DNA from 3 places in the Streptomyces sp. V2I9 genome. Region 2 is predicted to be linked to each of the others. Evidence: riboswitches for the same ligand, from Rfam matches in the RefSeq annotation. Region 2 holds a riboswitch; each other region holds the start of a gene.
What was found. Region 2 has a riboswitch for cobalamin ahead of QFZ71_RS00915 (ABC transporter substrate-binding protein). Riboswitches for the same ligand answer to the same signal wherever they lie in the genome.
Positions count from the first base shown of each region.

Region 1 (3,250 bases), 4.6 Mb from region 2:
CCGCATCATCCGGCCGTACAGCTCACGCGCCGGCATCGCCTTGCGGGCCAGCCCCGCGGCCTCGGCCGCCCGGTAGGCGGCGTCGAACGCGTCGCCCCACAGATCGACCAGCTCGGGCACGTCCGCCGGGGAGAACAGCGACCACTCGGTGTCCGCCTCGACCCGGCGCATGAACTCGTCCGGGATCCAGTGCGCCAGGTTCAGGTTGTGCGTACGCCGCTGGTCCTCGCCGGTGTTGTCGCGCAGCTCCAGGAACTCCTCGATGTCCGCGTGCCAGGTCTCCAGGTAGACGGCCGCGGCGCCCTTGCGCCGGCCCCCCTGGTTCACCGCGGCCACCGAGGCGTCCAGCGTCTTGAGGAACGGCACGATGCCGTTGGAGTGCCCGTTGGTGCCCCGGATCAGCGAACCCCTGGCGCGGATGCGGGAGTACGACAGACCGATGCCGCCCGCGTGCTTCGAGAGCCGTGCCACCTGGTGGTAGCGGTCGTAGATCGAGTCCAGCTCGTCCTTGGGCGAGTCCAGCAGATAGCAGGAGGACATCTGCGGGTGCCGGGTGCCGGAGTTGAAGAGCGTGGGGGAGGAGGGGAGGTAGTCCAGCTTGCTCATCAGCCCGTAGAGCGCGGCGACCTCGTCCAGCGCCCGCGCCGACTCGTCCTCGGCGAGGCCCGCCGCCACCCGCAGCATGAAGTGCTGCGGGACCTCGATCACCTGGCGGGTGTGCGGGTGGCGCAGCAGATAGCGGCTGTGCAGCGTACGGAGACCGAAGTAGCCGAAGCGGTCGTCCGCGCCCTCGGCCAGCGCCCGCTCGACCAGCTCGTCCAGCGCCTTCGCGTGCAGCTCGACGAAGGCGGCGGTGCGGTCCGCGATCAGGCCCTCGCGGTGCCCGACGACGACCGAGGCGGAGAAGGACGTCGCGCCCTGGCCCGCGGCCTCGTCCGCGATCGTACGGGTCAGCAGCCGGGCGGCGAGCCGGGAGTACGCCGGGTCCTCGGAGATCAGCCCCGCGGCGGCCTCGGTGGCCAGCGAGCGCAGCTCGGCCTCGTCGGAGCGGGCGTTGCGCCCGCGCAGCGCGGCGGCGGCGACCCGGCCGGGGTCGGTGTCGGGAAGATCGACGGTGAGATCGGTCAGGGTCCGCAGCAGCGCGGTACCGGGTCCGTCGTTCGGGGTGTTCCCGGCCGTGGCCGACACCGGGGGCACTGCGGATTCGGTGGCTGAAACCGGATCGGCGGGCGCGATGGTCACAGGGCTTTCCCTCGCTCGGCAGGGGCCTGCGGAGGGCGGAGAAGCCGGGCAGCGCGAAACCCGGGGTCGGGGCAGCGCAGCTGACGGCGTCCACCGGCCCATCCGCGAGGCCCGGACGTCTGGCGCCCGGTTCGGTCGAGCCGGACGCGCTGTCGACAGGTCTTCGGACTTGCGGGTGCGCAGAAGCGCACTGATCACACCGTTGCGGGACAGTTCCGGATTCGCACCGGATTCCCCTGCGGCGACAGCGAGGTCGAGCATACATGTGGGGGCAGCCGGATGATGTGGCCCCCACATGTTGTGTCGCGGCGATGTCCTTCGCGCCTAGGAAGACGCCTCCAGGTCCAGCCGGAACGTCATGAGCCGTAGGCCCGGCACCGGCTCCCAGTCCCGCTCGGGGGTCCGCAGAAAGCCCAGCCGGCGGTAGATCCTCCGGGCCGGGAACATGGCCGGCTGCGTCGACAGCACCAGCGCCCGGACCCCGTCGGCGGACCGGGCCCGCTCGATGCAGGCCCGCACCAGCGCCTCGCCCGCGCCCCGCCCGCGCCCCGCGCGGGCCACCGCCAGCATCCGGAACTCGGCCTCGTCCGGACCGGCGATGTCGCACCACGGAGCACCCGGCGGGACGTACGTCACCCCGCCGAGCACCGCCCCCTCCGGGGCCACCGCGACGAGGACCTCCGCCTCGGCCGCCCGCTGCTCCACCGCCCGCAGCTTCAGCAGGTACGGGTCCCGCGGACCGTCCAGCAGGCCGTCGCCCAGATACGCCTCGGCGATGATCTCGCCGAGAACGGCGTGTTCGGCGGGGTCGGCCACCCTGACCGTCACCTTCATCAACCACTCGTTCCCACGTCGTTGTCGGGGGCGCCGTCCCCCACCGGCGGCAGGTCGCCGCGCTCGACCGGCCGCTCGGCGGAGTCCGGGCCGGCGGGCGGCAGGACCTCGTCGAGTTCGCGGTCGTCGGCCCGGTGGGCGGCCAGGGCCGCCGCCCGCAGCGTCGCCCGGTCCACCTCCTGGCGTGTTCCGCTCAACGTCACCACGAGGCCGCCCTGTTCGCGCGCGTACGCGTGCCCCGACTCCGTGGCGCTGTACCACTGTCCGCCGTCCCGCTCGCAGGTCGCGGGGGGCTTCCGGCCGGCCGGGTGGGCGGCGGCGTCCGTGCAGTCGGCCACGGCGTGCGGGCGGCGCTCCACCGACAGCTGGATGCGGCCGCCGTCCGGCGAGGTGTAGGCGCTGCCGAACCCGTCGTCGCCGAGCACCCCGACCGACCGGCGGGCCAGGGCGAAGCCGTCGGCCTCGGTCACCCACACATGCTCCGGGACGGTCCGCGCGGCCCGCGCCCGCGCCTCCAGCTCCGCCCGGTCGGGCGCCGGGACGGCCGAACCGCTCGGGTCCGCCGCCCGCGCGTCGGGCGGCGGCTCGGTGCCGCAGCCCGCCGAGGCGGCCAGGGCCACTGCCGGCGCCGCCGGGGTGATGGTGCGGACGAGCCGGAACCGGGGCCGCCGGGAACGCGAGGTCATGCGCACATCCTTGCGTACGGTGAGGGCTCCGTGTGCCGGGAAGGCGAACGACGGGAAGGCACCGGAAGGACGGCCGGGCCCGGCGGGCAGTGGAAAGGCCGGCGGGCAGCGGACCGCCGGGCGACCGGAAGGCCGGCGGGCGACTGAAAGGCCGCCGGGCCGCCGCCCGCCCCATCGGGGGAGGGGCGACGGCCCGTGAGCGAGGGCCTGGTGACCGGCCGTCGGGCTCAGCAGCAGCGGAAGCCCTCGCGGGGGTCCGCCTCGCGGGCGTCCATGCGTGCGCGCTCGAAGGCGCGGCGGGACAGGACGGGCGCGTCCGGATCGTGTGCGCGGGCGTGCGCCACGTACCGGTCGTAGACCGACTCGCCGGTCACCTCGCGGACGTACCAGCGGATCCGCCCGGCCAGCCGTCGTACATCCGCGACCGTCATGTCCGGCTCCCCGTTCCCGCCGCCTCCTTGCGCAGGCCGCCCTCGGGGCCGACACCG
Region 1 is NZ_JAUSZJ010000002.1:4,750,995-4,754,244, forward strand. Features, by position in the region: gene QFZ71_RS21065 (ribonucleoside-diphosphate reductase subunit alpha) at 1-1,242, opposite strand, end outside; cobalamin riboswitch at 1,379-1,515, opposite strand; gene QFZ71_RS21070 (GNAT family N-acetyltransferase) at 1,567-2,076, opposite strand; gene QFZ71_RS21075 (hypothetical protein) at 2,076-2,762, opposite strand; gene QFZ71_RS21080 (YbdD/YjiX family protein) at 2,990-3,193, opposite strand; gene QFZ71_RS21085 (carbon starvation CstA family protein) at 3,190-3,250, opposite strand, start outside.
Region 1: linked by a shared signal. The riboswitch ahead of QFZ71_RS21065 (ribonucleoside-diphosphate reductase subunit alpha) and the one ahead of QFZ71_RS00915 (ABC transporter substrate-binding protein) in region 2 are both predicted to bind cobalamin.

Region 2 (3,250 bases):
GGCCGAAGCGACGGTGCCGGTGAGCAACACCCGATGAAGCGACCCGCCATCGCCGTCACCGGGCTGGGAATGATCACCCCGGTCGGCCACACCACCGACACCACCTGGGACGGAGTCCGCGCCGGCGTCTCGCCCGCCGCGACCGTTCCCGAACTCCGGGGCTGCGCGGTCGACTTCGCCTGCACGGTCTCCGGCATCGACCTCGACGACGCCGTCGGCGGCCGGACCGCCTTCCGGATGGGCCGGTACGTCAAGTTCGCCCTCCTGGCCGCCCGCGAGGCGGTCGCCGACGCCGGGCTCGACCCCGCGCAGTGGGACGGCGCCCGGGTCGCCGTCGTCGTCGGCACCAGCAGCGGAGGATCCGCCGGGCTCACCGAACAGGCCGTCGCGCTGGACCGGCGAGGCCCCGAGGCCACCTCTCCCTCGGGCATCCTGCTGACCATCCCGAGCATGCCCGCGGCCGAGATCGCCATCGACATGAAGGCCACCGGCCCCAGCCTCGCCCCCTGCACGGCCTGTTCGTCGGGGGTGACCGCGCTCTCGGTCGCACGGGACATGCTGACGCTCGGCCACTGCGACATCGCCATCGCCGGGGCCACCGAGTCGATCGTCTTCCCGGTCGCCATGACCGGCTTCGGCCGCTCCGGCGCGGCGGCACCGCGGGACGGCGACCCCGCCCGGCTCTGCCGCCCCTTCGCCGCCGACCGGGCCGGGCTCGTCATGGGCGAGGGCGCCGCCGTCATGGTCCTGGAACGGGCCGAGGACGCCCGGTCCAGAGGAGCCGCCCCTCGAGCGCTGATCGCCGGCACGGGCGCCACCACGGACGCCCACCACCCCACCAGCCCCCACCCTTCCGGGGCGGTCGCGCGGGAAGCCGTCGACGCGGCGCTGCGCGACGCGGGCTGGCAGGCCGGAGACGTCGACCACGTCAACGCGCACGGGACGTCGACCCCCCTCAACGACGCCACCGAAGCCGCGCTCATCAGCCGGGCCTACCCGCACCGGCCGCCCGTCACCGCCCCCAAGGGCGTCCTGGGCCACTGCATGGGAGCGGCCGGCGCCATCGAGGCGGGCCTGACGATTCTCACGCTCCAGCACGGGGTGATCCCGCCGATCGCGAACCTGGACGCCCCCGAGCCCGGATTCGACATCGACTGCGTCACCAAGGCCCCGCGCGTGACACCCGTACGGCGGGCCGTCAGCCATTCCTTCGGCTTCGGCGGCCAGAACGCGGTGATCGCCCTCCAGGCCGCCCCCTGACCTCGGGATTCCGTGCCGCTCGGACCGGGTGAACCACGGGTTCCGGCACCCCGGCGGAGCCCTCCACGGGCCGGTGCGGCGGGCCGATCCCACGCCGCACCGGCCCCGCGCACCGGCTGGTCGCACCGTCCCTGGTCCGGGCGAAGGCGCGTGATAGCTTGCCGGGGCCAGTCGAACCCCAGCGACGGGGTCAGGGAATCCGGTGCGAACCCGGAACTGACGCGCAGCGGTGAGGGGGACGGGCGGGGCCACGGCCACTGGAGCGCACCCGCGCTCCGGGAAGGCGTCCCGCCCGGACGAACCCGAGTCCGAAGACCTGCTGGCGCCCGCGCCCGTACCCGGGCGCGGGAACCGTACGACGGGCTCCGCGACAGGGCCCAGAGACACCGAGGTCCTTCGTGCTGCCCACAGCCACCTCCGCCCCGATACGTACCGCCGCCCTGTTCGCGGCGGGCCTGCTCACGCTGACCGCCTGCGGCGGCCAGGGACCCGGCAGGAGCGACGAGAGCGGCAGGACCGCCGGGTTCCCGCTCACGCTCGAGAACTGCGGACGCACCGTCACCGTGCAGGCCCCGCCCGAGCGGGCCGTCTCCGTCGACCAGGGTTCGACCGAGATCCTGCTCTCCCTCGGCCTCGCCGACCGGCTCGCCGGTACCGCCACCTGGAGCGACCCGGTGATGAAGGGGCTGGAGAAGGCCAACGCGGGCGTCGAGCGGATAGCGGAGAACCGGCCGTCCTCGGAGAAGGTCCTCGACAAGGAGCCCGACTTCCTCTCCGCCTCGTTCGCCTCGACCCTCGCCAAGGGCGGCGTCGCCCCGCGCGAACAGTTCGAGAAGCTGGGCGTCCCGACCTACATCTCGCCCGCCGACTGCGTCGGCAAGGACAACAGCGGCGGCGGCGACGGAGCCCGCACCGCACCCCTGACGATGGACAGCGTCTACACCGAAGTACGCGAACTGGCCCAGGTGTTCGACGTTCCCGAACGCGGCGACGCCCTGGTGAAGAAGCTCCGCACCCGCGTGGACGAGGCCACCGACGGCATCGACGCCTCCGGTACCTCCCTCCTCTACTGGTTCTCCGACTCCAAGGCCCCCTACCTCGCGGGCTGCTGCGGCGCGCCCGGCGTCATCACCAGGGAACTCGGGGCCAAGAACGTCTTCGACGACACCCGCGACGAATGGCCCCAGATCAACTGGGAGACCGTCGCCGACCGCAACCCCGACGTCCTGGTCATCGGCGACCTCAGCCGCACGACGCAGACCGCCGAGAGCGCCCGGAAGAAGATCGAGTTCCTGGAGTCCGACCCGGTCACGAAGACGATGGACGCCGTCAGGAACCGCCGCTACGTACTCCTCAGCGGCCAGGCCATGAACCCCACCATCCGGACCGTCGAGGGACTGGAGCGCGTCGCGGCCGGACTGCGCGACTTCGGGCTCGCGGAGTGAGCGCGGACAGCCGTGCGGCCGAAGAGCGGGCCGACGCGCCGCCCGCCGCCACCCACCCCGACGGCCCCGCACGGATCGGTGCTCCGCTCGCCGTGCTGCTCTGGGGAGGCGGCCTGCTCCTCCTCCTGGCCTCCGTCGCGGTCGCCGTCACCATCGGGCCCGCCCGGATCTCCGTCCCCGACGTCCGCTCCACCGTCGCCGCGCACCTCGGGCTCGGCGCGAGTGACCTCAGCCCGATCCGGGACGGCATCGTCTGGAACCTCCGCATGCCGCGCACCCTCCTCGCCGCCGTGTGCGGCGCCGGACTCGCGGTGTGCGGCACGGTGATGCAGTCGCTGCTGCGCAATCCGCTCGCCGACCCCTTCGTCCTCGGCGTCTCCTCCGGCGCCTCCACCGGGGCGGTCGTGGTGGTCGTCCTCGGGGTCGGCGGGGGAGCGGTGTCGCTGTCGGCCGGGGCGTTCACCGGGGCTCTCCTCTCCTTCGCCCTGGTGCTGTCGCTCAGCCACACCCTCGGCGGCTCCACCGACCGCGTCGTCCTCTCCGGC
Region 2 is NZ_JAUSZJ010000002.1:200,911-204,160, reverse strand. Features, by position in the region: gene QFZ71_RS00925 (acyl carrier protein) at 1-37, shown strand, start outside; gene QFZ71_RS00920 (beta-ketoacyl synthase) at 34-1,260, shown strand; cobalamin riboswitch at 1,412-1,599, shown strand; gene QFZ71_RS00915 (ABC transporter substrate-binding protein) at 1,659-2,705, shown strand; gene QFZ71_RS00910 (FecCD family ABC transporter permease) at 2,702-3,250, shown strand, end outside.

Region 3 (3,250 bases), 960 kb from region 2:
CTCGATCAACGGCGGCACCGTCGTCACCAAGGTCCTGCTCCCGGCGATCGCCGCCCCCCTGGTCGCCGGCTTCGCCGCGATGCTGGCCACGCGGCTGACGTACCGGATCAACCGGAACGTCACCGACCCGAACCAGCTGAAGTCCACCGCCAAGGGCTACCGGGCCGGGCAGATCGCCTCCGCGGGGCTCGTCTCGCTCGCCCACGGCACCAACGACGCCCAGAAGACGATGGGCATCATCACCCTCGCCCTGGTCACCAGCGGTGTCCTGGCTCCCGGCTCCAACCCGCCGATGTGGGTCATCGTCTCCGCCGGCGTCGCCATCGCCCTCGGCACCTACCTCGGCGGCTGGCGCATCATCCGCACCATGGGCAAGGGCCTGACCGACCTCAAGCCGCCGCAGGGCTTCGCGGCCCAGACCAGTGCGGCCACCGTCATCCTGGCCTCCTCGCACCTCGGCTTCTCGCTCTCCACCACCCAGTCCTGCTCGGGTGCCGTGATGGGCGCGGGCCTCGGCCGCAAGGGGGGCGTGGTCCGCTGGTCCACCGCCACCCGGATGTTCGTCGCCTGGGGCCTGACGCTGCCGGCCGCCGGTCTGGTCGGCGCCGCCGCCGAGTTCCTGACCAAGCAGGGCACGTGGGGCATCGCCGTCACCGCGCTCCTGCTCGTCGGCGGCTCCTTCGCCATCTGGCTGGCCTCGCGCCGCCAGCCGGTCGACCACACCAACGTCAACGACTCGGACGGCGACGACGAGCCCCGGGGCGTCGTCACCACCGCCATGGCCGCGGTCCAGCCGCCGCCCGCCGGCGTCCCGGCCGCCGGCCTCATGACCACCATCGCGGCCCCGGCATCGGCGCCCGACGACCCGGCCCGGCCGACGGCCACGGTGTAAGGACGGATCCACATGAAAATCGACTGGGCAGCTCTCGCCTCCGTCTTCGGTGTCAGCCTCGTGGTCACCGTCGCGCTGGTCGGCCTCTTCACCCTGGGCATCGTCGCCCTCTCCAAGCTGTCGGCCCCGTCCGGCGGCGCCTCCGGCGGGTCGGCCGCGCTGGCCCGCACCAGCGCCTACGCCTGCTTCGCGGCGTGCGCGGCGGCGGTCGCGTACGGGATCTACCTGATCGTCGCCTGACCCGTCACGCGTACGCCCCCGGGCGCCCCGCATCGGCACTCCATCGGGCCGGACCCACACCTGTGTGTCCGGCCCGATGTGCGTCTGCCCACAGTGGAGCCCCGCAGGTCAACAGCGAGTTGACGGCTGTTCGCGGGGCGTGGTGGACTGCCGGAGCCATTTACGGCGACAGCAGAGGAAGCCGGTGCGAATCCGGCGCGGTCCCGCCACTGTCACCGGGGAGCACTCCCCCACACCGGACGTCACGGCTCGCGGTACGCGGGCTGGAAGGCCGGGGGAACTGCGGATCCGGGAGCCAGGAGACTCTCGTCGCCGTCACGTCGAACCAGGGCGCGGACCCTGAGTGAGGACTACGCCATGCCCGGCCGCCGTGTGCCGCATTCCGTGCCCCCGACTCCGGGCCGAGCCGCCGGAACGCCTCTCCCCGCGGCGGGCTGACCCGTGCGGGCCGATCGCGTCTTCGCGTACGGCGCCACGGCCGGGCTGATCGCCGACGCCCTCCTGGGCGATCCACGGCGGGGCCACCCCGTCGCCGGGTTCGGCCGGGCCGCCGCACGGGTGGAGTCCCTGCTGTGGCGGGACGACCGGGGCCGGGGCGCACTGCACACCCTCGTCTGCGCCGGAGGCGCCGTGGGGGCCGCCGCGCTGACCGCGCGCGCCGTCCGGACCCGCCCCGCGCTCGCCGTCGCGCTGACCGCCGCCACCGCCTGGTCCGTCGTCGGCGGTACGTCGCTGGGCCGGGAGGCCCGTGCCATCGGGGATGCGCTGACCGCCGGGGACCTGGAGGCGGCCCGGCGGCGGCTGCCGCATCTGTGCGGGCGCGATCCGCACGCCCTGGACGGTCCGGGGATCGCCCGCGCCGTCGTCGAGTCGGTCGCGGAGAACACCTCGGACGCCGTCGTGGGCGCGCTGGTGTGGGGCGCGATCGGCGGAGTGCCGGGGCTCGTCGGGTTCCGTGCGGTGAACACCCTCGACGCGATGGTCGGCCACCGGTCGCCCCGCTACCGCCGCTACGGCTGGGCCTCGGCCCGGCTGGACGACGTGGCGGGGTGGCCGGGCGCCCGGCTGACGGCCGCGCTGGCGGTGGTGGGCGGCGGGCGGCCCCTGGACGCCGTACGCGCCTGGAGGGCCGACGCGCACCGCCACCCGAGCCCGAACGCGGGGCCGGTGGAGGCCGCGTTCGCCGGGGCGCTCGGCGTACGGCTCGGCGGCACGCTGGCGTACGCGGGGCGCGTCGAGCACCGGCCGGTGCTGAACGGGGCGGCCGGGCGGGACGTGCGCGGCGCGGACATCGAACGCGCGGTGCGTCTGTCGCGCCGGGTGGGTCTGCTGGCCCTCGGGGTGTGCGTGGCGGGCCGGCTGGCGGCGGGATGCCTCCTCGCGGGGCGGAAGCGGGGACGGACGTGAGCGGTCGGGGCACGGGAACGGGACGCGCCGCGGGGACGCGCCGCGGTACGGGCACGGGGCGCCCCGAGGGGACGGGCGTGGACGGTCCGGCACGGGACGCGGTACAGGAACGGGAGCGGGCATGAGCGGTGGGCTGCTGGTCGCGGGGACCACGTCCGATGCGGGCAAGAGCGTCGTCACGGCGGGCATCTGCCGCTGGCTGGTGCGCCAGGGTGTGAAGGTCGCGCCCTTCAAGGCGCAGAACATGTCGCTGAACTCCTTCGTGACCCGCGAGGGCGCGGAGATCGGCCGGGCCCAGGCGATGCAGGCGCAGGCGGCACGGGTGGAGCCGACGGCCCTGATGAACCCGGTGCTGCTGAAGCCGGGCGGCGACCGGTCCAGTCAGGTGGTCCTGATGGGCAGGCCGGTCGGCGAGATGAGCGCGCGGGGATACCACGGGGGCCGTCAGGAGGCGCTGCTCGGCACGGTCACCGACTGCCTGGAGCAGCTCCGGTCGGCGTACGACGCGGTGATCTGCGAGGGGGCCGGTTCGCCGGCGGAGATCAACCTGCGGCGCACCGACATCGTGAACATGGGGATCGCGCGGGCCGCGGGCTTCCCCGTGCTGGTGGTCGGGGACATCGACCGGGGCGGGGTCTTCGCCTCGTTCTTCGGGACCACGGCGCTGCTGAGCCCCGAGGACCAGGCGCTGGTCGCCGGTTACCTGGTGAA
Region 3 is NZ_JAUSZJ010000002.1:1,158,105-1,161,354, forward strand. Features, by position in the region: gene QFZ71_RS05205 (inorganic phosphate transporter) at 1-892, shown strand, start outside; gene QFZ71_RS05210 (hypothetical protein) at 905-1,132, shown strand; cobalamin riboswitch at 1,306-1,438, shown strand; gene QFZ71_RS05215 (cobalamin biosynthesis protein) at 1,574-2,539, shown strand; gene QFZ71_RS05220 (cobyric acid synthase) at 2,661-3,250, shown strand, end outside.
Region 3: linked by a shared signal. The riboswitch ahead of QFZ71_RS05215 (cobalamin biosynthesis protein) and the one ahead of QFZ71_RS00915 (ABC transporter substrate-binding protein) in region 2 are both predicted to bind cobalamin.